Regions from separate parts of the Sporomusa rhizae genome, predicted to be linked through region 3. Evidence: riboswitches for the same ligand, from Rfam matches in the RefSeq annotation. Region 3 holds a riboswitch; each other region holds the start of a gene.
What was found. A riboswitch is a leader RNA that binds a small molecule or an ion and turns the genes downstream of it on or off. The one in region 3 is predicted to bind lysine.

Region 1 (8,552 bases), 630 kb from region 3:
GCTAAATTTATTTAGGGGGCATGTAAAAGAATGAGAGATTATCGTGATATACCGTTGTGGGCCAATGTGAAAGAAGAAGAATGGCAAGACTGGCGGTGGCAGGTAGCAAACCGGATTACTTCCCCGGAGCAGTTGAAACAGGTTCTTCCGCTGACAATGGAAGAAGAAGAAGGAATCCACAATTGTTTACAAACTTTAAGAATGGCGATCACTCCTTATTACGCAACTTTGATTGATCCCCAAGATGTTAATTGTCCTATTCGCAAACAAGCTGTGCCGACGGCAGCGGAGTTGGATTTTAGCGATTTTGATATGGCAGATCCACTGCATGAGGATGAGGATTCACCGGTTTTTGGATTAACTCACCGTTATCCCGATAGGGTACTGCTGCTATTAACAGACCAATGTTCCATGTATTGTCGGCATTGTACCAGACGGCGTATAGCCGGAGCTTGTGACCAGGCGCGCACAAAAGAACAAATTGACCGCTGCATTCAATATATCAGGGAAACGCCGGTAGTACGGGATGTAGTGTTGTCTGGCGGTGATTCCTTCTTAATCAACGATTCTTTGATTGAATATGTCCTAAAAGAACTGCGTCAAATTAAACATGTGGAAATTATCCGTTTTGGCACACGTACACCGGTCGTTCTGCCGCAGCGGATCACGCCGGCTCTTTGCGATATTCTGAAACGTTATCATCCGGTTTATGTTAATGTACACTTTAACCATCCAAACGAAATCACACCGGCGTCCCGGGAAGCCTGCGCTCGTTTGGCGGATGCCGGGATACCCCTGGGCAACCAAGCTGTGCTACTAAAGGGAGTTAACGATTGTCCAGAATTACTCAAAAAGTTAATGCAACAGTTGCTGACCATTAGGGTAAGACCTTACTATATCTATCAGTGTGATATGTCAAAAGGTATACAACATTTTAGAACACCGATTAGCTCGGGAATTCAGGCAATTGAATATATGCGGGGACATACCTCCGGGTTGGCAGTACCTACTTATGTAGTTGACGCTCCTGGCGGTGGAGGAAAAATTCCGGTTATGCCACAATATCTAGTCTCGGAAAGTCCTGGCAAAGTTATCTTAAGAAACTACGAAGGCGTTTTTACGACTTATACCGAGCCGCGTCATATTGTTGATCCGGAAAAGCCTTGTGAAATATGCAATAGCCATCACCGTGACAGCAAAATCGGTTTGACGGCGCTGCTTAGTGGTGAAACTTGCTCACTGGAACGACCTGTACGGCCGGCGAATGAGAAACAACAGGAAAAAGTAATTTTACAAGTAGCTAAGTAATTCAAGCTATCATGTAAAAATAAACAACCAAAACCTACTTACATGGTTTTGGTTGTTTATTTTACAAATAATCTATTAATCTATTAATCTATTAATCTAGGCTGTAGCAATTTCCTGGATAAATTAGCTATTTATACTCTGCGTGAATTCTTTTTTGATTTCCGCCAGTAAACTTGTATTGGTAATTAAATCATAACCTGTCAGCGCCATGGCTTTAGCTCCGCGCAACAGCGCCTGATGAGCGGCCGGTGTGAAAGTGGCTGCCGCCATTTCCACCGTGTGACCTACCAAGGTTTCATTGCCGATGCCGATATACGGATGGATAGCGGGGACTACATAACTTATATTACCCATATCAATAGAGCCGTAGCTTTCCGGTGCAGGATTAATATTGGTTTCGCCTATCGCCTGCAAATTAATGTTAAAGGTTTCGGACAATTTATGATTGGTATTCATATCATCGTAAGAAAGCTCGTAATTGCTTATGGATAATTCAGCGCCGGTGGCTAGTGCAGATGCACGGGCGCAGTTTTTTACTTTTTCAACTACTTTATCTAACGCATTGCGCTTTCTGGCCCGGACATAAAATTGGGCGACTGCATGATCTGGCACAATATTGGCTGCTACGCCGCCTTTGGTAATAATACCATGAATTCGTACATCTGATGTGACGTGTTGACGCAGGGCGTTTATTCCATTAAAGGTTTGGATAACGGCATCTAACGCGTTGATGCCTTTTTCCGGGGCCGCAGCAGCGTGGCTGGTTTGTCCTTTAAACTTAAATTGGAGAGCGTCCATGGCTAGTGAGACGCCGCTAGTATGTGTTTTACCATGTGGATGGACGATAAGTGCCGCGTCAACATCAGCCAAAATTCCATCACGAGCCATGGCTACTTTAGCACCCATTGTTTCCTCGGCCGGTGTTCCCAAGACAACAACCCGACCGCCAATGTCGCTGAGAAGTTTACTAAGACTAATTCCGGCGCCAACGGCCATAACACCAATCATATTATGACCACAGCCGTGTCCAATCTCCGGCAAAGCATCATATTCGCCAAGAAAGGCAATCGTCGCCCCGGATTTGCCCGAATCATAAACAGCCTTAAACGCCGTTTCATAACCGCAAATATTCATCTCAACGTTAAACCCATGTTCCTTCAACAGTCCGGTAAGCTTGGCGGCAGATTGAAATTCCTGCATGCCCAGCTCAGGATTGTGACCAATGGAATCACTAAGATTAAATAAAACTTCTTGCAATTTGTCAACTTCTTGCGAAATTCTACTTTTCATAATGTCAGCTCCTTATATCCTTAGAACGGACCCCAGTTCATTATGATTGCCGGGGTGATTGCTAGTATACACATAATAAAGAAAACAACTTGAAGTGGCAGAACCCATTTGGCCCATTTTGACCAAGGAATGCCTGCCATCCCCAAACAGCCGATAAGCACGCTGGATGTAGGGAAAATCATGTCGGTAAAACCATTGCCAAACTGATAAATAAGGACAGTGGTTTGCCGGGTTATCCCGACTAAGTCTCCCAACGAGGACATAATCGGAATAGTGAGCGCAGCCTGGCCGGTACCGGAACTAACGAAGAAATTAATGATTATTTGAACCACAAGCATAGCATACCCGGAAACTAAAGCGGGCAGACCAGCTAGGGGAGCTGCCATGGAGTATAAAATGGTGTCAATAATTTTGCCGTCAGTAGCTAAAACAACAATCGCACGCGCCAGGCCACAAATAATTGCTGTACCAACCATATCTTTGGCACCAATGGTAAAGGCTTCGGCAACATCATTAACGCTCATCTTGGCAACTACGCCGGACAAAATTCCACAACCCAGAAAGACGGCGGCAATTTCGTCTATGTACCATTCCCATTGTAATACACCGAAAACGATAAGTACCATACTGGCCGTAAGTAATGCTAAAACTCCCTGCTGACCTGTTGTCATAACTGCATCGCTTTCGTTTAAATGCTGTAATTTTTCCCGGGTAATTTTATCTTCCTCGTAAGTAGGACTAAGTTCAGGGTTGGCTTTAACCCGTTTGGCATACCACATGACAAACGCAATGGCGATTACTGTGCTTACTAGCCAAACTCCGGTGCGATATTCGATTCCGGAGAAAGCCGGCAATTCGGAAATACTTTGTGCGATACCGACTGTGAACGGATTAAGCATAGCTCCGGAAAAACCGGTAGTTGCAGCAAGAAAAGGGATACACATGCCGGTTATCCGGTCATAGCCCATTAGCAAAGCCATTGGCACAAATATACCGACAAACGGGATGGTTTCCTCTGACATTCCGAATACGGCGCCGCCAATGGAGAAGAGTGTCATAGTTATTGGAATTAGTAAAATTTCTTTACCTTTCAGCTTTCGAATCATTCTCATGATGCCGGCGTCAATAGCGCCCGTCTTTTGAATAACGGCAAAGGTACCACCAACAATTAAAATAAAGCCAGAAATATTAGCGGCTTTTTCCATACCCTTTAACGGGGACATAAACACTTCTTTAACACCTTGTGGTTTACTTTCTACCTGGTGGTAAGTATTAGCCACAACAACGGTTTTGCCAGCTTTATTTTTGGCACGATCATATTCACCGCCTGGTACAAACCAGGTTGCGGCTGCTACCAATAGTATAATGGCAAATATAATGGCAAATGTATGGGGCATTCTAATGGATTCTGCTTTTTTTTGCAATTTGGATCCTCCTGTTATGTAATTTAAAGTGAAATGCTATATATTTTAGCAAGGTGCTTACCTTGGTGTTTTTGGGAATAAGCTGCGGGCAATAGTATGTCGTTTATTAATAAACAGGAAAATAAAAACGGTTGTGAGCGCATTCCACAACCGTTTAAGGAAACAAAGTCAACTTTCCAACTGGTATATAGCGCTCCGCCTCAAGAAATCATTTTGGGCGACAGTCAAGTATTTATTCAATAACAAGACCAGCAAAAGTTTTTAGCATAACTTTTACTTCGGCGGATATTCCTTTCAGCACAGCTCATTACCTGCTGGCTCACTGTGTCTACTGATAATACTCCGCTCCTCTATATGAAAATAGTATTATTCATTTTATCATACAATCTATGCTTTTACTTATATACTATATTGAACTGTATATTTCCTGCCCTAATTTTAAAAAAAAAGAGGAAATATGTAAGATTTCGGTTTGAAAAGTGGAAAAATCCGCTATTTTGCCTTACGGCTTGAAAAGCGGATTTTATCTTAAGACTCTGATATTTAGTTTTTTAAATTATATATATTCATGTATATAGGAGGCATAAGCCAACCCTTATGAATATTAATACACCATTATTTACCTTTAGTTTTTTTGCCGTTAGATATTTCCGGCTATTTGAATATCACTATATATACCAGCCATTCCGGGGTGCCAGTTAGCAGGTTCAAGCTGATTGGTCTGGTCGTACAACTGTAACCCCTGAAGTATTCGCAATACTTCTTTTATTTCCCGGCCAATTTCGTCCGGATAGACCGCGTAGTGTCGAATTATATTGTTTGGATCAATTAGGAATGTTGCCCGATACGATGTACCTTTGGAAGGAGAATAAACATTATATGACCTACACACGTCACCGTTACGGTCAGATAAGAGAGGAAAAGTGGCTTGGGCCGCATGAGGCGAGACTTCGGCGAAGACCTTATGAGCCAGAACACTGTCGGTACTAATTGCCAGAACTTCTGCTCCGCAATTTTGAAATTCATGATATAAGTCAGCAACTGCTGACAACTCTGTTGGTCAAACAAAACTGAAGTCTGACGAGTAAAATAATAGAAAAGTCCACTTCCCTTTATAATCGTAAAGGCAGATATCTTGCTGACTTTTTTGATAATACGCTGGAAGACAAAAGTTTGGTGCAGATGAGTTGAGCATAGCGAATCCCCTTTCTACCTAAAAGTGTAAGCTTATTATTTCCAAGACAAGCAAATCTAAACAATAATCGCAATAACGCAAACAATGATTTAACGTAAGACTAACTCCAAAACAACATAATGTAAATTTATGTTATATATTGGAGGAATTAACAAGTTGTATGGCGAAGAATAGCTAAAAATTTAACTGATTGTAACATTTATTTGGGAGCATTTGTTAATGAATGATTTCTTTATTCTACGTTGTTTTCGTTGGCGAATTAACTTGGTTTTGTTAGCTGTTATTGTAGTTATTTTTATTTTAGGAACTAACACTGTTTGGAGCGAACAGGCTATAGGGACAAGGACAAAAAGGGTACTGATTATTTCTTCCTATAGCTCAGATTTTCCCGCCTATGCTTTATTTGCGGATGGCATAAGGCAACGGTTGGCGGAAGACCCGAACACTGCGTTTCAGATATTTCATGAGTCATTAGATCTTTTGCGATTTTCAAACAATGATAGCTTTATTGAAAACCTTGAAACTGTACTTTGGCAGAAATATAGAAACAGTCGCCCGGATATAATTATTGTTCACGGGGAGCCGGCTACGCATTTTGTTAAGCAATATGGGACTAAAATATTTGGGGATACACCAACTATTTTGGTAGCTTATGCGTACTTTCAGGAAATGAATAGATACCGGGAATTACCAACAAACTATACCGTTATAGCTCCTTTGCTTGAAAATACGGATAAAGCATTGCAGCTAATTCTTGATCTAAAACCGGATACTAATAAAATTTATATTGTGCTTGGTGCGAGTGCTATGGAGAAAAATACACTGCAAAATATAACGCAGCAATTTTCACTTATACCAGAATGCACTGAGCTTATCTATCTTGATGATTTAGCCTACCAAGATATGATTGAGTATATACAAGAGATAAGAGGAAATGCTGCAATTCTTTTTCTGACCTTTCAGCAGGATGTAAATGGAGTAGGCTATGTTCCTACTGATGTAATCAAAGAGATTTCTAAAGTAGCGCAAGTACCGGTGTTTGGGCTATTGCAACCTTATATAGGGAGCGGTTGCATCGGTGGTTATATGATAAATACCAAGTCTTTATCGCGCCAAGCCGCAGATAGTGCGGTGGATATTTTACAGGGAAAAACGGCTAAAGATTATCCGGTCGAAATTATTAATACCGGATCCTATTGGTTTGACTGGCGGGAAATACAACGCTGGGATATCGATGAGGCTAGTCTGCCGCAAGGCAGCCTTGTTATGTACCGCCCAACAAACTTTATGTATGTTTACAAGTGGTACATCGTGGGCGGAGTGGTACTGTTTGCTATTCAAACTATCATCCTCGTTCTGCTAGTAAAAAACTTGAGGAAAAGGAAGAGAGCTGAGCAGGAGCTGATACGTCTTGATCGGCTTAATATAGTTGGTGAAATGGCGGCTAGTATAGGGCATGAAGTACGGAATCCACTAACTACAGTGCGTGGTTATTTACAGATTTTTCAGCGTAAAGAGAAATTTATCGAACATAGAGAGCAACTTGCGACAATGATTGAAGAGCTAGACAGGGCTAATACCATTATTACAGAATTTTTATCACTTGCTAAAAATAAGAAAATTGACTTGCAGCCTGGTAATTTGAATGCCACGATCCAAGCTCTCTTACCCTTATTGAAGGCAGAAGCTCTTCATTTCGGGAATGAAATTCACGAAGAAATAGGACATATCCCCATGTTTAATTTTGATGATAAGGAAATACGACAGCTTATCCTTAACTTGTCGCGAAATGCTTTTGAGGCTATGGACGCGGGTGGTATATTAACGGTAAAAACTTATTTTGAAAACGAGAAAATCGTACTTGCTGTTAAAGATACCGGCAGTGGCATACCAAAAGAAATTTTAAATAAGTTAGGTACCCCATTTGTTACGACTAAAGCTAGTGGAACTGGTTTAGGATTACCGGTATGTTATCGAATTGCCGATAGACACGGAGCTAAAATAGATATTAGTACCGGCTTAGAGGGAACGACGTTTACGCTAAGATTTCCCCCAGTTAACCCGATTTGATAAAAAATGTGCCCCCGTTAATTAAGCGGCTGCTTAGATAACGGGGGCATGGCGTATTATAGAATCATTTGCCGGCATTCTGATGCGCATGACCTGCAAATTTATAGAGATGTAATTTTTATTTTATCCTTATGTTGCGGGAAGACTAAATCTGGGGGTGATTACATGCCTAGAAAACATAAAAAACTAGGAAAAAAACTTAGACCAATTGTTCCGAAGACAACATGGCGGGATGGTGCCTATCTGGATACTTTAAAGCAATTACAGGAAGAAAGGGAAGAAGATTCGCAGTCTTTTTGATTTAATACAAAAGGCCACGCTGGCAACTTGCAAAATGCTGGCATGGCCTTTTAGGATTGAGAGAGATTAATTTGATTCTTGTGGGTACTTTTTAGATCGCGGTAATAGTCTAATGTCCAAATTGGCAGACGATACCACAAGTAAAAGAATCTGCCATTTTCAACGCCAAAATTTCAATCTGATCAAATATACTAATACTTTTATTAAACTTCTTGTTAAGTATTGCAACGGCTTCATCTTTTGTCAGAGCAAGATGTTTGAACCACATATCCCTCATGTCTTCATAGGACCAGCAATCGTTAATTTGGGCTAAAAAGCAGGCAATTTCATCTGCATTCTTATACCAGCGTCTTTCCGCATTTTCAGCAGTTTTGCTGTTGCCAGCCTTTGCTGCAGTTACAAGTTCGGCGGCAATCTTTAGATGATCAGTGATCAGTCTTCCAAATTCATCAGCAATTTCATCATCGTAAAAGCGGGAGAACACTTTCGCAAAATCAGGTGCATTACGGAGAAGGCGATTTGTTGTAGCTTCTAAATCAGGTGAACCAAAGGCAATAGCCAATATAACCATTCTTGTCCAGTAGATGTGCTGTTCCCAAAGCAGGCGAAAACAATTACTAAGTTGAAATTCCATTTTACTTACACAGCAATTACCATAGCCGGAGCTAGTATATCCATAATTTTTAGGCATTTTTCCTACTCCTTACACTTAGTTATGGTACATAATATGCATATGCTTTACATTTTGTGCAAATTTACTTGTGATCATAAATAATTATGGTGAGATTAGTTTAAGCACAATTACTGGTTCATGCATACAATATGATAGCTATACTTTTACAAAGGAGGGATTTTGTATGGATAGCCGACAATCTAGTATCGGTTCGAATTTCTTTTGTAACAGTAGTTTGATTTGGATAATTATTATCCTTCTCAGCTTGTTTTTCTTATTTGTAAATGAGACC
Region 2 (8,552 bases), 1.9 Mb from region 3:
CATCAAGACTGCCATCGGCTAATTGCAGTGGGGCGTCCGCCGTCGTCAGGCCTAACTTGGCTACTTCCATTCCTTTGGCGGACAATGTAATTTCCGAAATACCTTTAGGTATCCATTGACCGTCCAGCCTGAGAGCAGCCTGATCTACTTTCCCGGTGGCGGAAAGTCCGACTTCATCTTCCTGACGAAACGCAAGCTCACCGGTTAACTGATCCGCGGTTTTTTCAAAAAAATCCGTTTCCAGATGAAGTTTGCCATCCTGAATTTTTACAATCCCGGCAAAACCGGATTGTTCCTTTTTCGTTGTCTTGAGAAAACCATCCCAATTCAAGCTATCTTGATGACAGATAATCCAGAATTCGGGTTTTTCCAAAGTAACCCTCTGTATCAGTTGCGGTCCAAGTTGTCCTTTTATCAAATCACTCCAGTTATAGCGAATCTGTACCCGGTTTATTTTGGCCAGTGGCTTACCTGCGGCGCTAATTACCTGAACTTCTTTCGCTTGCACATAACCCAATATGGATAAGTCAATGTCGCCAACTATGATCTGGCCATTGACCGCCTCATTGACTTGTACCAGTAACGCTTGCTCTGCCGCTTGCCGCACCTTGCCTGCGGCCAATTGAAAAAGAATTGTTCCTGCTAAAAAAACTACAGCAAAAATTAGCAAGCCAATTTTTTTCTTACTCCATTTTTTTTGTGGATTTATTGTTATTATTTGTTGGTTGTCAGCCACAGTTTACGCCTCCATTTATTTTCCGGTTGAATGATTTCCTGCATTGAAATTGCGTTATTTGGTAGAATCTCCTTTAGATTATTATAAAGTGTCGGCATTATGCTGGACAAGACTGGAAATATATTTTGCCGGAGTAAAGAGCGGCCAGGGCATTTATGTAAGCACTCCAGGCTGGGGCATATATTAGCAGGATAAATGTGGAATTATGTTTAAATAATCTAAAAAGGAATGTTACGATGGGAGGTTCACAAGAATGGATAATAAATTATCGGTAAGTAACGCTTTTCAGGTATTTATGAAAGAAGCCCCAAAACAACAGGAGATATGGCTGGAAACAGTGCAAAAGTTAGGAGCAGCCAGTAATTTGGATGCTAAAACCGAAGAATTGGCATACATAGCGGTTTTAGCTTCAGCTAGACTGGAAGGTGGCTTGCCCTTTCATGTAAAACATGCCAAATCGCTGGGAGCGACAAGAGATGAGATCATTAGTGCCATTCTGGTGGGATTGCCTGCTGTGGGAAATATAGTAATTCAAGCCTTACCAATAGCTCTTAACGCATATGATAGCGAGTGATTATAGGTGATGTTATAGATGGAGTTACTTTTTTGTTAGCTTGTGAGCGCCATCTTAATAAGTACAAATGGGGTATGTCTTTAGACATACCCCATTTGTTTATCTTACTTAAACGCGCTTTTGATTACATCCCAGTCAGCCTGATCCTCTTGACCTAATTTCCAGAGAGCAATTCCGGCTAGATCATATTTGTTAACAAGATTGAGCTTGTACTGCAAGCTTTGATGGTTTTCATACCAAACCTGGTGTTTTACTTTGTCGTTACCGGTATAGGTGAAATGGGGGGATTTGGCGGTGTCATCCCATTCGACGGTAGCACCAAACTTATTAATCAAATTAGCTATTGCGCCATACTCCAGGCTTTGATTTCCTTTAGAGGACCAATCGTAGCCATAGCCGGCAACCCCAAGATAAAGCTTATTGCTCGGTATTAAAGTAAGTGCATACTTAATATCTTGCTCGACCAGTGGTAAATCAGCTACGGCTCCTGGGCTGCCCCAACCACCGTGGTAGTCATAAGTCATTACAAAGATTTTGTCGGCGTACTTGGCTAGTGCCGCATAGTCGTAAGCGATAGCGATATCTGTTGTTTCATTGTGTTTAGGGAACACGTCGATGGTTACCAGATAACCAGCCGGCTTAAGACGACCAGATAGTTCCTTCATAAACTGGGTTAGGTTATCCTTGTCCCAAGGCTGGACACCCTCAAAGTCAATATTAATGCCCGTAAGGCCATATTTTTTGATATAAGCCTCAAGATTATTGATTGCTTTGGTACGTATTTTAGCATCGGTCAAAACAGCGTGGATATCTCCATCGGCAGCATTCACCAGCAGTAAGGTAGCAATGTTATTGGCGTTTGCGTATTTTACTACTGCTGCATGATTGGCACCGCCACGGTCGATTACGGTTCCATCTTTTTTTAGTCCTGCCCAAAGTGGGGCGATCGTGTTAATGGCATCATGATGTTTGACCAGATCATTGTAGCTGGATTGGTCATCACTGTGCCATTCGGCATAGAAACCGACAACTTCTTTTTTTGAATTTGTTTTTACTGACGGGGTAACTGGGGGAGTCGGCGTTGTTGGTAAAACGGGTGGCAGTGTGCTTACCTGTTTATTATCAGATAGGTCTAACCTTGAGAATATGGTTGAGTTGAGTAAGTTAAGTAAGACACCTAAGATACCACCGGTTTCAACAGTGGGTGAGTCTAAGGAAACGGCATGAGCCGGAACAGGTGAAAGAATGCTGGTAGACATTACTAGTAGTAACGCTGCCACCATTAATTTTAACTTATGCATCCTTACCTCCTTATCTTATTTAATACTAGCACTTAAGGAGGCTTGTAACCATGATAAATTTCTGGTAACTTTCTTATGGTCTCGTTTGCCAGCAAAAAAAAGTAGCAGGATCATCAAATTCCCTGCACTTAAGGATCAATTTTTATGCTGCTATTTAAACTTGCAATAGCCCCCGATACCGCTATAATACTGGTCAGATTTGTGATCGGGTTTAAGGCGAGGTGTTCAAGTATTTCTTGTAACAAAAACATGGTGAAGATTACTACGGAGTTGCCGGCACATACAGTTCCCCGGTTAGAGGTGCCTATTTTTCTCGCTTTACTCTCTAATTCTTCTATACACAAGCAGCTAAAAGTAAAAGGGTCTTGATTGGTATCCATGAAGTACCCCTCCTCTATACCTTAGTATATTCACTAAGGTTGCAAGTGCTTCGCCAGATCTGCTTTTTTGAAAGTGGTTCCTTGATAAACTTATTAGTTCTAGCTAGTTCATATGACATGGAAAAATTTCGCAATAGGGTTTAAAATAAGAGTATAATTAAAATTCCGGTTTACTGCTAAATGAAGTTAGGGCTTGCGTAGGATATTTTGAGATAAAAAAGGAGGAAGGGGAAAGTGAGACGTAAAGGAGTAATTTTGCTTTGCATGGTGCTGTTATTGGGAAGCTGTGTATTAACTGGAGTTTCAGCTATGGCAATGTCTTCGCCCAATTTGCCTCCAGAGCAATGGGTGGGAAAGACGTTTCTATTTCACGCGTTGCCTGCTGACAGACAGGGAGATGGTTATGAGATTTTCAAGACAGGCGATGCCGAACGCGGTTGGGCTGAAGATCGTTCTGTCTGGATTCCTTACGCCGCGCACGCTTACAAACGTGTCAGGGTTACCAATGTGGTTGTTTTCCCCGCAGGTACCGATCAGAAAGAATATCTAATTTACATGATAGAGAAAGATACCGGAATGAAACTGGTAGGCCGTACAGTTCGTAGTCAACTTGAGGGATTATTGCTGGAAGCCGACTTGAATCAGGCTCGCAAACAGTTTATTGGCAAAAAAGTCTATGTGAAAAAGCGATTTTTGGAACTTGAGGATAAGCTAGGGGGTGACACGCCGCAAACAATAGCAGTAAAAATTGCCAGCGGGGTCCAGGTAGTTGGAGTTCGCGCCGGAATCCGTACCGACGAGCCAATACAGTTAATTGTTTTGGTCGATGGGCAAAGAGCGGTCTTGCCCCTTGCATATAGTTGGACTAATATACGTAGTTCTGCCTGGAAACAGACTCAGCCATGGCAGGAAGTGCTATTTACGGAAGACCCACGCGCCAGAATGGGTTGGCCGCAAGAAGTCTGGGATAAGGTTGAAGCCGGCTCAGTAGATACGGGAATGACAAAAAATCAAGTAGAGCTTAGCTGGGGACCGCCCGAAGATATAATTGATGATCCTTATGGAAGCTGGAAATCAGTTTGGAAATATGGCACCAGCTCGCTAATATTTAAAGGTGACTGCCTTATATCGGTAGAAAACTAGTAGTTAAATCAAACGGCGATGCTTTGGAGAAAGCGCTGCCGTTTTTTTTTGCTGTTAAGTCTCTTTTGCAATAGCAGATACATGATATAAAATAAATGGATAATATATAAATAATAATTCGATAGCAACAAAGGCTATCGCAACAATTTGTCGAATAGACTTATTATAAAAAGAATCCTTTGGTTTATTTCCTATATTGCTGCATAGTTAGTCAAGTCTGAGCTATTGGTGAGGAGGTTCAGCGGGTGGATTATCAAATGTTGAAAACACAAGATAGTATTGTAAGAAATAAAATATTGATGGCAGAGTTAGATGAGGAAAAGATTAAAGTACTCCGCAAATATGATCTTCACTGTAATACCGATTTATTTTGGGAAAGGCCTAAGGACAAATATCCTCAAAAGATTTTTTTCAGTCATAAATTTGTAAAAAAGTCTTCAGTTATCCGAGTTATATTTTATATATACCAGTTATGTTTTGCCAAGGTAAAATATTTTGAGCGAAACTGGGATGAATTTGTACCGTATATCCATAGCTGGCGCGATGGTTTTGTTGAATGTGAACTGTATGATATGGAGTTTATAAAACATAAATACTCAGATATTATTTTTGATCTGCGGGATTTGAAAAGAATTACCGATATTAAAGAGTTTCTTGCAATTTGTGATTATCTTGACGGTTTAAAGAAACGATAAATACTGCTAATACAGAGTTGGTTGTTTAGAGAAAAAAACCTTCGGGCACCTGCTTTGAGGACTTTTTTGTATGATTTTTGTCAGGTTTTATATACAAATAATCATTAATGATCAAAACATGTAAGCTTGTATAAAATATTCAGAAATATTTTCGCTGATTTTTTATTGACAGCAATTATTAATAATACTAAAATTAGAGACGAAGAATTTTTGTCTTCGAAATAAAAACAAAATACTAAGATGTCCTTTCAGGATGAAGTAGAGGCGCAATTAATATGAGTACCTGCGGTGAGGCGGCAGCGATGAGCCGCAGCAAAAGGATTGATTGCCGAAGTCCAGATGACGCCAAGCACTCTGGGCTGGGCGTACAGTGAATAACTGTGCGACTGTCGCCGATATGGTGGAGCGCTATCTCATTCGGGCAACAATAGCAGTGTATGGTTTTGTTGTCTGGAGCTGTTTTATTAAGACAGTCGATCGCGCTTTCGACTGTCTTTTTATTTTGGAGACGTAGAAAGAAGGGAATTATTATGTCTGAAGCAACAGTGGATTTTGAGAAACTGTGTCCTGACAAGAAAGGTCTTAAGCGGGATTTGAAATCGCGCCATCTAATGATGATTTCTGTCGGTGGCACAATCGGAACCGGGTTATTCTTAGGTTCGGGGCAAACGATTAGTCAGGCCGGGCCGTTTGGCGCTATACTGGGCTATGCGGTTGGTGGCATTGTTATGCTGCTGGTATTGTTAAGCCTCGCCGAATTGTCTACTGCTATGCCGATTTCTGGTTCATTCCAGTCTTATGCTTCCCGTTTTATCTCGCCTGGAGCAGGTTTTACGACCGGCTGGCTGTATTGGGTTAACTGGGCGACTTGTATTGCTGCTGATTTTACGGCGGCGGGTATTATTGCTAATAACTGGTTTCCTGAGATTCCTGTATGGGTTTGGTGTGCCGCGTTTGCCATTGGCTTGGCAGTATTAAATTTAATCTCTGTTAAAAATTATGGTGAAGCTGAATTTTGGTTTGCTGGTATTAAGGTAACTGCAATTATTGGTTTCATTATTTTTGGTGCAGCATTAATGTTTGGTGTCGTTGGCAACGAAGGAGCCATTGGTTTGTCTAATTTTAATATTGGACCAGATATTTTCCCTAATGGATTCTTTGCCGTATTTTTGTCAATGATTGCCGTAGTATATTCTTTCCAAGGCGCTGAGCTTGTTGGTATTGCCGCTGCGGAATGCGAAGACCCTGGCAAAAATGTTCCCCGGGTTATAAAAGGTGTTACCTTCCGGATTATCCTGTTCTATGTAATAGCGATTTTTGTGTTGGCTGCAACGATTCCCTGGCAAGAAGCCGGAGTATTGGAAAGCCCGTTTGCGCATGTATTTAGCCGTACCGGCATGCCGTTCGCGCATACCCTTATGAGCGCTGTTGTACTTACTTCTGCATTGTCAGCAGGTAACTCCGCGTTATACGCCTGCTCCCGTCTTCTCTGGTCCATGTCTAAGGAAAACCTTGCTCCTTCCTGGCTTGGAAAGCTCAATAGCAACGGTGTTCCTTTCAATGGCGTATTAATTACGCTGGCACTTGCCGGTCTTTCTCTGTTGACTCAGGTATATGCTGCTGATACTGTGTATCTTTGGTTAATGTCCAGTACCGGTTTGACGGGGTGCTTAATCTGGATTATTATTGCCTGGTGTCAAATCAATTTCCGCAAAGAGTATCAGAAACTTGGCGGTAAGCTTAGTGATTTGATTTTCCGGACTCCGATGTATCCCATTGTTCCTATTTTGACTATCATTTTGAATTTCGCAATCATATTCAGCTTGTACTTTGATGAAACACAGCATATTGTGTTGTATGCCGGTACAGTTGTAGTAGCCGGAATTTATCTGTACTACTGCTTGTTCCACAATAAAAAGAAGGATATAACCTCACAATCTTCGGCTAATTAGATGGTTTTATGATCAGTTACCTAGAGTCTTGTTTTGCATGTGCGCTTATGGTGTAGACAAGGATAAAGAGGCTAGTAGAGTATTGATTTAACTGCATATAACATAACCGCACCTTTACGTTGAAGTTGAAAGGTTGCGGTTATTTTTTTAGTAAAGTTTAGCCTATAGAAATATAAAAATTTTGGCGAAGGGTGTTATTTTTGCGTCTTTCTTAAGAAAAGAGTTTATTTTCCTTTTTCAGATAAATTTTACTAAAAAAGGAAGGAATATCCAAGTGAATTGCAGAACATTATTACTCGAAGGAGGGAGTAGTACTGAGTAGTTCAATAGTTCATAAATTTTATCTTCTTATAACAGTAGTAATAACTGCAATAACTATCTTTGTCGGTTATCAATATATCGAACAGGAACGACAATTAATGATGACAAGTCTACAAAATGAACTAAAGGATGCAGCTTCCGAAGTTGAGAGATCGTTTTATAGAAATCAATTTGCTGAAGATAACGTAATTGGCGCATTTGACGAAGAAGATAAGGCTTCAATGTTAAACGCAAAATACCAGCCATATATTGACCAGTTACAAAATAAATATCCTAACTATGGATTGGGTATTTACTCTCGAAATTTGGATCGAGTGATAGCCGTAACTGACCCAACTCCGGATAAACTAAATAAAGCAAAATATGACGACAGGTATTTTAAAATCTTTGAGACTGGAAAAATAGAAAAACAGGAGAATACACCTTCCATTGATTTTTTAAACAGCCGGATTCTAAATCTGCAATATCCAATAAACGTCGATGGAGAAACAATTGGTTTCACATGGGCTTGTGCTAAAACAGCGGATATTCAAAATGCTGTAAACGATATGATTTTCCGGTTGACAATATACTGTATTCTCATCTGGTTTATTTCTATTATATTAGTGCGGATGATCTTTGACCGATTATTAAAAGCTATAAATAATCTTATCACTCAAATTAAAGAGGATAATACAAGTGCTGAGAGCTTTAAGGATTTTCCCGAACTTATCCCGCTGGTAAATACAATTACAGAACAACGGGTAGCATTAGAAAATGCCTATCAGCAACGCGAAAAAATGCTTGTCGAATTGGCACGAATTAATCGTTTGGATTTGGTAGGGGAAATGGCGGCTAGTGTTGCCCATGAAATCAGAAACCCGATGACGTCGGTTCAGGGCTTCCTACAGTTCGCGCAAAAAAAGTGTGATAGAAAAATAGCCGAATACATGGATACCGCGCTAGAGGAATTGGCGCATGCAAATCAGATCATTGACGATTTTTTGGCCTTAGCACGGAACCGGTTCGTAGAAAAATCCCCGGAAAACATAAATGAAATAATTCGTCGCTTAGAACCTATAATATATGCTGACTGTATGAAAAAAGGAATTGTGTTAGATCTTAACCTCAAAGATTTACTCCCTGTTTTTGCCTCCGGAAAAGAAATCAGGCAGCTAATTTTAAACCTAACCCGGAATGCTATGGATGCCATGAGTAAAAACGGTCGCCTCATAATACAGACCGAGTACGACGAGGGCTTTGTTAAATTGACAATTGCCGATAACGGAAAAGGTATACCTGTGGATGAATTTGAAACAATATTCGAACCATTCTTTACAACAAAGGATAATGGGACAGGTCTCGGGCTTGTAGTTTGTCAAAGCATTATCGAGCATCATGGCGGAACGGTAAAAGTCAACTCTGAAGTAGGAAAAGGAACTGTATTTACAATTACATTGCCTGTATATCA
Region 3 (8,552 bases):
TGGCGCTCGCAAATCATGCGACACCGAGTAGCAAAAAGCCTCTAGCTCCTTATTGGCGGCTTCCAGTTGTGCCGTCCGTTCTGCTACCCGTTGTTCAAGCTCGGCATTTAGTTTTTCCAACTCATCCATCCGCTGCTGTAGTTCCGGATAATAACTTTTACGAATAGACTTTTTACCAAGCCCTATTAGCTTGTCCCGCAGGTCCTTGGTATTAGAATCATAATGCATGGCGGAAAATCTCCTCAATATCTTTTATGCTGGCCGTACGTGGATTGGTAGCCAAACACGGGTCTAAAACAGTGCTGCGAGCTAACGTAGGAATATCGGCTTCAGTCACACCAATATCTGTTAATGTTTTGTGTATACCCAATTTTTCCAGGAAGGACTCGATTTTTGTTAAGAGCAACTTTTCCTTATCATCTACAGCCATACCAGCAAAATCAAGCCCCATTATCTCACCGATTTTTTCGTACCGATCCCGGCAAGTGGGGAAGTTAAATCTCATAACATGCCTTAACAGTATCGCGTTACATTCGCCATGCGGCAAGTCGAACATCCCGCCTAAGCTATGGGCCATAGCATGTACCGCACCTAAAACAGCATTAGAAAATGCCATTCCTGCCGACAAACTACCCAACATAGTATAATTTCGGTATTCAATATTCTCAGGACTACGCAACGCCAATGGCAAATACTTACTCATCAGCTCAACCGCTTTTAAAGCATGCAGATCGGTTAATGGTGAACTGGCTGTTGAAACAAAAGCTTCAATCGCATGGGATAAAGCATCTATCCCCGTGCAAGCGGTAAGATAGGGCGGCATGGACGTTAGAACTACTGGATCTATCAGCGCAACATCCGGCACCAAAGCTTTGCTGACAATAGCCATTTTTGTCTTCCGAATGCTGTCAGCAATGATGGCAAATTGTGAAATATCAGCTGCACTGCCAGCTGTTGTCGGAATGCAAATTAGCGGCGGCATAGGATTGATCACTTGGTCAACGCCTTCAAATTCATTGATGTGGCGTTCATTAGAAAAAACTATACCGATTCCTTTTGCGCAATCCATTGGACTACCGCCACCGACTGCAAGTAATAAATTACAGGCATTTTCGCGAAAAATATGTGCGCCATTCATTACATCATAGTCACGGGGATTAACATGCACGTCCTCAAATACAACATAAGAAAGAGAATGCTTTTTCAAACTGTTTAAAACGGGTTCCAGCCAGCCTGCCTTATTCACCCCAGCATCAGTAACAACCATTACTTTTCTGGCACCAAAGTTCCTGGCATACTGCCCCGCGAGCTCGATAGCACCAGTCCCAAAAACAAATTCAGGTACAACAAATTTACGTAATTCAAGAATGGCTGCAGTCATACCTTCCCCCCCGTATTTTTGTTATTTCAATTGTAACAAAAATTTACACCCAATGGTAAATAAATGTAAATATTTTAATTCATTTAAATAAAAAATCTAATTTTTTACTTAGTTTTTGACAAATTCTGTAAAATAAAAAAATCACCCGGTATAATATCCGAGTGAATTTTTTATTTAAATTACTTTTCAATACTGGAAAAATCAAGTGTTGCAAAATAATCTTCCATAGTCTCCGCACGCCGGATAAGTTCTACCTGTCCGTCTGCTTTCAACAGAAGTTCTGCAGAGCGCAGCTTACCGTTATAATTAAAGCCCATAGCATGACCATGTGCTCCTGCATCATGAATAACAAGAACATCACCGACGTCAATCATTGGCATTTTGCGGTTAACAGCAAACTTATCGTTGTTCTCGCAGAGAGAACCAGTAACATCATAAATATAGCCAAGTGGCCATTCTTCTTTACCCAACACCGTAATATGATGATAAGCACCATATAAAGCCGGACGCATTAAGTTAGCCATACAAGCATCTAAGCCAACGTAATTTTTGTAGATTTCTTTTTTATGAAGTACAGTCGATATTAAATATCCATATGGGCCGGTAATCATACGGCCGCATTCCATCGCGATTTTAAGTGGTGCAAGACCGTTTGCTGCAATCTTAGTCTCGTAGGCTTTCTTAATCCCTTTGCTGATAATAGAAAGATCCACCGGCTCCTGTTCAGGACGATAGGGGATACCAATACCGCCGCCGAAATTTACAAACTCAATCTTGATATCCAAAGTACGATAAATCTCTATAATGAGATCGAACATCATATTGGCAGTTTCAATAAAATAATTGGGGTCCAGCTCGTTAGATATTACCATGGTGTGAATACCAAAACGCTTTACGCCGCGAGCTTTCATAATCCGGTAAGCATCAATTAATTGCTTGCGAGTTAAGCCATATTTAGATTCTTCCGGATTACCAATAATCGAGTTGCCACCTTCACGTAGTGGGCCAGGATTGTAACGGAATGAAATCATCTCCGGAATACCAGCGTGTTTATCTAAATAATCAATATGACTAATATCATCCAAATTAATAATAGCACCTAACTCGCGAGCCTTCTCAAATTCAATGGCCGGAGTATCATTCGAAGTCAAAATTATCTCTTCGCCCTTCATGCCTGCTTTTTCAGCCAAAATAAGTTCAGGTAACGAGCTGCAATCAGCTCCCAGTCCCTCTTCTCGCAAAATTTTCAATAAATGCGGATTAGGAGTAGCTTTTACAGCAAAATATTCCTTAAATTCTGGAGCCCATGAAAAAGCATTAATAAGCTTACGAACATTTTGTCTAATTGCTTGCTCATCATAAATATGAAATGGCGTTGGGTACTTCTTAATCACTTCAGTTATTTGTTCTTTTGTAAACGGCAATTTTTTTTCAGCCATTGTTTTCGCCTACCCTTCAATAAATTTAATATACAAAGATTTGATCTCACCAATTCATTATCAGAAAGAAATAGATTATACTTTCCAATAATATAAAAAACAGTCTGCGCTCAATCCCGCAAACTGCTTATAGACACAAAAAGTGTACTCGCTGTGCAAGATAGCGCTCCATCTGAAACCCTTCAGATGACAGTTTTGCATCTCTTAAATACAAAACCAGCAAAAGTCTTCGGCCAAAACTCTCACTTCGGCGGTCAGCCCCTTTCAGCATCTTCATCGCTGCCGGCTCTACATACTTACTCTTGGTCTACCGCGCCTCTATCAAATATACAATATTCAATTGTTTATATAATAGCAGTACATTCTTTCAATGTCAATATGCCGTAAGTGAAATATTTCGCTCTCACTCTCACTGCCAAAAATAGGGAATCGATTACTTGTCTCGATAATAAGACCATATACAATGCAATCCACGTATAGTACCACCGCAACGACAACCTGCTTGCCCGCATAAACGAGTACAAACCTCCACGCCAGATATAGCCGGTTTAACCTCGCGCTGCCTATTCCGCCAAAAAGAAGTTTCTGGCGCTGAAACCTTTACTCCCAAACGGCAAAACCATTTCCAGAGTCTCATACTGTCCACTCCTTTATACTTACTAGTATTAGTATAAAAGAGTAATTAACAAAATGCAGTGATAGGTATCACAGGATAAAAAAAACACGGCTTGCGCCGAGCCTTTGGCGACTGCGGAAGCCGATGTTGCTCTTATCCAGCGAAAGTTATACTTTTTATCAGGATAAAACACAAAACGGAAATCTATTTTCATAGATCTCCGTTCTAATTTAGAAATAATGGGGTGACTGGAGGGTCTCGAACCCTCGAGTACCGGAGCCACAATCCGGCGTGTTAACCGCTTCACCACAGCCACCATAATATGGTTGCGGGAGCAGGACTTGAACCTGCGACCTTCGGGTTATGAGCCCGACGAGCTACCAACTGCTCCATCCCGCGATGTGAGGCTTCTCGAGCAGGACTCGAAATACGACTGTTGATAACACGTCATCTGCGTCGTTGTCACTGCGGGCGTCCCCTCCGACGTACTTACCAGTACGACTACGGCGACGTCCTCGCTCCGCCTAGCATCTGACATGTTCTAAACGGTCTAAGCCGTAATATTAGAAAAGTGGCTCCTCGAGTAGGACTCGAACCTACGACCGATCGGTTAACAGCCGATTGCTCTACCAACTGAGCTATCGAGGAATGTTTTATCACTCAAGGAATTATATTTTACCACAGTTATCAGTTGTTTGCAACTTGTACTTTTTGGCAATATATATATTCCCTAAAAACTTCACAGAAGAAAGACTACGCAATTTGGTTACAATGTTTGCACATGTGCAAACGAGGTATTTAAGTCAAGTCCTCGGCCTATTAGTACCAGTCAGCTGAGTGGATTGCGCCACTTACACATCTGGCCTATCAACCTTGTGATCTACAAGGGGCCTTACTTCTTTCGAATGACAGACCTCATCTTAAGGCTGGTTTCACGCTTAGATGCTTTCAGCGTTTATCCTTTCCGGACGTAGCTACCCAGCTGTACTCCTGGCGGAATAACTGGTACACCATTGGTCCGTCCACTCCGGTCCTCTCGTACTAGGAGCAGTTCCCTTCAAGTCTCTTACGCCCGCGATGGATAGGGACCGAACTGTCTCACGACGTTCTGAACCCAGCTCACGTACCACTTTAATGGGCGAACAGCCCAACCCTTGGGACCTACTTCAGCCCCAGGATGTGATGAGCCGACATCGAGGTGCCAAACCTCCCCGTCGATATGGACTCTTGGGAGAGATTAGCCTGTTATCCCCAGGGTAGCTTTTATCCGTTGAGCGATGGCCCTTCCACTCGGTACCACCGGATCACTAAGCCCGACTTTCGTCCCTGCTCGTCTTGTCTGACTCGCAGTCAAGCTCCCTTCTGCCTTTACACTCTTCGCGCGATTTCCATCCGCGCTGAGGGAACCTTTGGGCGCCTCCGTTACTCTTTCGGAGGCGACCGCCCCAGTCAAACTGCCCGCCTGATACTGTCCCGAAGGTCGTTACTCTTTCGGTTAGAACTCCAGTAAATAAAGGGTGGTATCCCAACATCGACTCCAACAAGACTTGCGTCCTATCTTCTAAGTCTCCCACCTATCCTGTACATCATTTACCAAAACTCAATGTCAGGTTGCAGTAAAGCTCCATGGGGTCTTTCTGTCCAGTCGCGGGTAACCTGCATCTTCACAGGTATTTCAATTTCACCGGGTCCCTCGTTGAGACAGTGCCCAAGTCGTTACACCTTTCGTGCGGGTCGGAACTTACCCGACAAGGAATTTCGCTACCTTAGGACCGTTATAGTTACGGCCGCCGTTTACCGGGGCTTCAATTCACAGCTTCGATTGCTCTAACCGCTCCTCTTAACCTTCCGGCACCGGGCAGGTGTCAGCACCTATACGTCAGCTTTCGCTTTAGCAGGCACCTGTGTTTGTGGTAAACAGTCGCTTGGGCCTCTTTTTTGCAACTCTTTTCCGCTTCGATCGTTTCTAATCTACACGGTGTAAAAGCTCCCCTTTTCCCGAAGTTACGGGGACATTTTGCCGAGTTCCTTAACGAGGGTTCTCCCGCGCACCTTAGGATTCTCTCCCCGCCTACCTGTGTCGGTTTACGGTACGGGCACCTAATTTCTCACTAGAAGCTTTTCTCGACAGTGTGGGATCAATGAATTCGCCGTTATCTCTAACAGCTATCTGTCACTCCTCAGGCTTTTCACAGAGCGGATTTGCCTACTCTGCACCCTACAAGCTTCGACGCGAATTTCCATCCTCGCGCTCATCTACCCTGCTGTGTCACTCCATTGCTCAAACGATTTTAGGTGGTACTGGATTTTTAACCAGTTGTCCATCGCCTACGCATTTACGCCTCGGCTTAGGTCCCGACTTACTCTGAGCGGACGATCCTTCCTCAGAAATCCTTAGGCTTTCGGTGGACAAGATTCTCACTTGTCTTTTCGCTACTCATACCGGCATTCTCACTTCTTATCAGTCCACATGTCCTTACGGTCATGCTTCTACCCAATAAGAACGCTCCCCTACCCATGTCATAAGACATGCCATAGCTTCGGTTCCGTGCTTTAGCCCCGGACATCTTCGGCGCACAATCTCTCGACCAGTGAGCTATTACGCACTCTTTAAATGGTGGCTGCTTCTAAGCCAACATCCTGGTTGTTTCGGAAATTCCACATCCTTTGCCACTTAGCACGGCATTTGGGACCTTAGCTGATGGTCTGGGCTGTTTCCCTCTTGACTACGGATCTTATCACTCGCAGTCTGACTCCCAGGCTAAAGTATAGCCATTCGCAGTTTGACAAGGTTCAGTAACCAATATGGCCCCTAGCCCTATCAGAGCTCTACCGTCTATACTCATTACCTGAGGCTAGCCCTAAAGCTATTTCGGGGAGAACCAGCTATCTCCGCGTTCGATTGGCATTTCACCCCTATCCACATCTCATCCCAAAGCTTTTCAACGCTCACGGGTTCGGTCCTCCACGCATTTTTACCTGCGCTTCAACCTGGACATGGATAGATCACTGCGGTTTCGGGTCTACAATAACTAACTCTCGCCCTTTTTAGACTCGCTTTCGCTTCGGCTCCGTGTTTTCCACTTAACCTCGCTAGTTACTGTAACTCGCCGGTTCATTCTTCAATAGGCACGCCGTCGACCATATAAAGGTCTTCGACTGCTTGTAGACATACGGTTTCAGGTTCTCTTTCACTCCCCTCCCGGGGTGCTTTTCACCTTTCCCTCACGGTACTATGCGCTATCGGTCGCCAAGGAGTATTTTGCCTTGGAGGGTGGTCCCCCCTGCTTCCCACAGGGTTCCTCGTGTCCCGTGGTACTCTGGATTCTGACCATTAGGCTCTGTCTTTCGCTTACAGGGCTTTTACCTTCTGTGGCCTACCTTTCCAGGTAGTTCGACTAGACCTGACCTAACTTCTGTCAGTCCTCAACCCCAAAGAGCAAAGCTCTTTGGTTTGGGCTCTTCCCCGTTCGCTCGCCGCTACTTAGGGAATCTCGTTTGATTACTTTTCCTCCGGGTACTTAGATGTTTCAGTTCCCCGGGTGCCCTCCTAACTTACGTTAGGTGACGGTGCATTACCACCGCCGGGTTCCCCCATTCGGAAATTCATGGATCAATGTCTGCTTGCGACTCCCCATGACTTTTCGCAGCTTACCGCGTCCTTCTTCGGCTCTTGGCGCCTAGGCATCCACCGTATGCCCTTACTAACTTGACTTAGTTACGGCAGTTTAGTGCACGTCATCTGCGTCGTTGGTCCTCGAAGTGTTTGCTTACGTACTTACCAGTACGCGCGCGGCTCACTTCTCCGGTCCGCCTAGCAGCTAACGCACACTAAACAGCCTAAGCCGTTACATAGCTTACGTTTTGCCTTCAGTATATCCTAATTGCGCGTAAAGAACTTCTCATATTATATATGAGGAATTACTTTACTTTTGCTTTCTTCTGTGCAGTTTTCAAGGAACATCGGAACATCTATGTTATCAGATTTACTTGTATGTTTCAACAAGTATCTTCTGGTAATTTTCGTTCCTAAACCAGCAACTTCCTAATCTCCCAGGCCGTTTCCAGCCAAGTACCTTCGGCGTTTATGGGCTTAACTACTGTGTTCGGTATGGGAACAGGTGGAGCCCCACAGCTATCGTCACTAGATTTTTGTTTGAAGAAATTTGCATTCCCTCAAAACCAAACAATGTAAGAGATACTACAGCCACCGCCGTTCTATCGAATCAATTTATACTAATTCAGTACTTACATACCGTCGCAGTATTATTCTCGATTCAATATGCGGATGGTGCGTCTAGTATCGTAATGCTTGCCAAATGTACCGACCTGGAAGTAGTTCAGTTGTTACACCGAACGGTTCTCCCTAGAAAGGAGGTGATCCAGCCGCACCTTCCGATACGGCTACCTTGTTACGACTTCACCCCAATCATCGGCCCCACCTTAGACGGCTGGCTCCTTACGGTTACCCCACCGGCTTCGGGTGTTTCCAACTTTCGTGGTGTGACGGGCGGTGTGTACAAGGCCCGGGAACGTATTCACCGCAGTATGCTGACCTGCGATTACTAGCGATTCCGACTTCACGGAGGCGAGTTGCAGCCTCCGATCCGAACTGAGAGCTTGTTTATGCGTTTGGCTTACCTTCGCAGGCTTGCTTCGCTTTGTTTAAGCCCATTGTAGTACGTGTGTAGCCCAGGACATAAGGGGCATGATGACTTGACGTCATCCCCGCCTTCCTCCGCATTGTCTGCGGCAGTCTCCTTTGAGTTCCCACCATTACGTGCTGGCAACAAAGGATAAGGGTTGCGCTCGTTGCGGGACTTAACCCAACATCTCACGACACGAGCTGACGACAGCCATGCACCACCTGTTTTCGTGTCCCCGAAGGGAGGAACTTATCTCTAAGTTTTTCACTCAATGTCAAGCCCTGGTAAGGTTCTTCGCGTTGCGTCGAATTAAACCACATACTCCACCGCTTGTGCGGGCCCCCGTCAATTCCTTTGAGTTTCAACCTTGCGGCCGTACTCCCCAGGCGGGGTACTTATTGCGTTAACTCCGGCACAGGAGGGGTCGATACCTCCTACACCTAGTACCCATCGTTTACGGCTAGGACTAC

Region 1: another riboswitch for lysine. It lies ahead of SRRS_RS15175 (YfcC family protein); the one in region 3 lies ahead of lysA (diaminopimelate decarboxylase).
Region 2: another riboswitch for lysine. It lies ahead of SRRS_RS26775 (amino acid permease); the one in region 3 lies ahead of lysA (diaminopimelate decarboxylase).

Annotation. Positions count from the first base shown of each region.
Region 1 is NZ_CP156925.1:3,195,478-3,204,029, reverse strand. Features, by position in the region: gene ablA (lysine 2,3-aminomutase) at 31-1,308, shown strand; gene SRRS_RS15180 (M20 family metallopeptidase) at 1,432-2,598, opposite strand; gene SRRS_RS15175 (YfcC family protein) at 2,619-4,022, opposite strand; lysine riboswitch at 4,203-4,383, opposite strand; gene SRRS_RS15170 (peroxiredoxin) at 4,663-5,217, opposite strand; gene SRRS_RS15165 (ABC transporter substrate binding protein) at 5,437-7,287, shown strand; gene SRRS_RS15160 (hypothetical protein) at 7,453-7,587, shown strand; gene SRRS_RS15155 (hypothetical protein) at 7,697-8,278, opposite strand.
Region 2 is NZ_CP156925.1:5,711,446-5,719,997, reverse strand. Features, by position in the region: gene SRRS_RS26805 (hypothetical protein) at 1-736, opposite strand, end outside; gene SRRS_RS26800 (carboxymuconolactone decarboxylase family protein) at 990-1,310, shown strand; gene SRRS_RS26795 (glycosyl hydrolase family 18 protein) at 1,415-2,611, opposite strand; gene SRRS_RS26790 (hypothetical protein) at 2,740-2,991, opposite strand; gene SRRS_RS26785 (hypothetical protein) at 3,226-4,134, shown strand; gene SRRS_RS26780 (hypothetical protein) at 4,380-4,829, shown strand; lysine riboswitch at 5,081-5,248, shown strand; gene SRRS_RS26775 (amino acid permease) at 5,360-6,781, shown strand; gene SRRS_RS26770 (nitrogen regulation protein NR(II)) at 7,201-8,552, shown strand, end outside.
Region 3 is NZ_CP156925.1:3,829,215-3,837,766, forward strand. Features, by position in the region: gene SRRS_RS18115 (ATP-binding protein) at 1-228, opposite strand, end outside; gene ercA (alcohol dehydrogenase-like regulatory protein ErcA) at 218-1,381, opposite strand; gene lysA (diaminopimelate decarboxylase) at 1,561-2,820, opposite strand; lysine riboswitch at 2,974-3,149, opposite strand; tRNA gene SRRS_RS18130 (tRNA-His) at 3,677-3,752, opposite strand; tRNA gene SRRS_RS18135 (tRNA-Met) at 3,760-3,835, opposite strand; tRNA gene SRRS_RS18140 (tRNA-Asn) at 4,009-4,084, opposite strand; rRNA gene SRRS_RS18145 (23S ribosomal RNA) at 4,236-7,151, opposite strand; rRNA gene rrf (5S ribosomal RNA) at 7,469-7,585, opposite strand; rRNA gene SRRS_RS18155 (16S ribosomal RNA) at 7,807-8,552, opposite strand, start outside.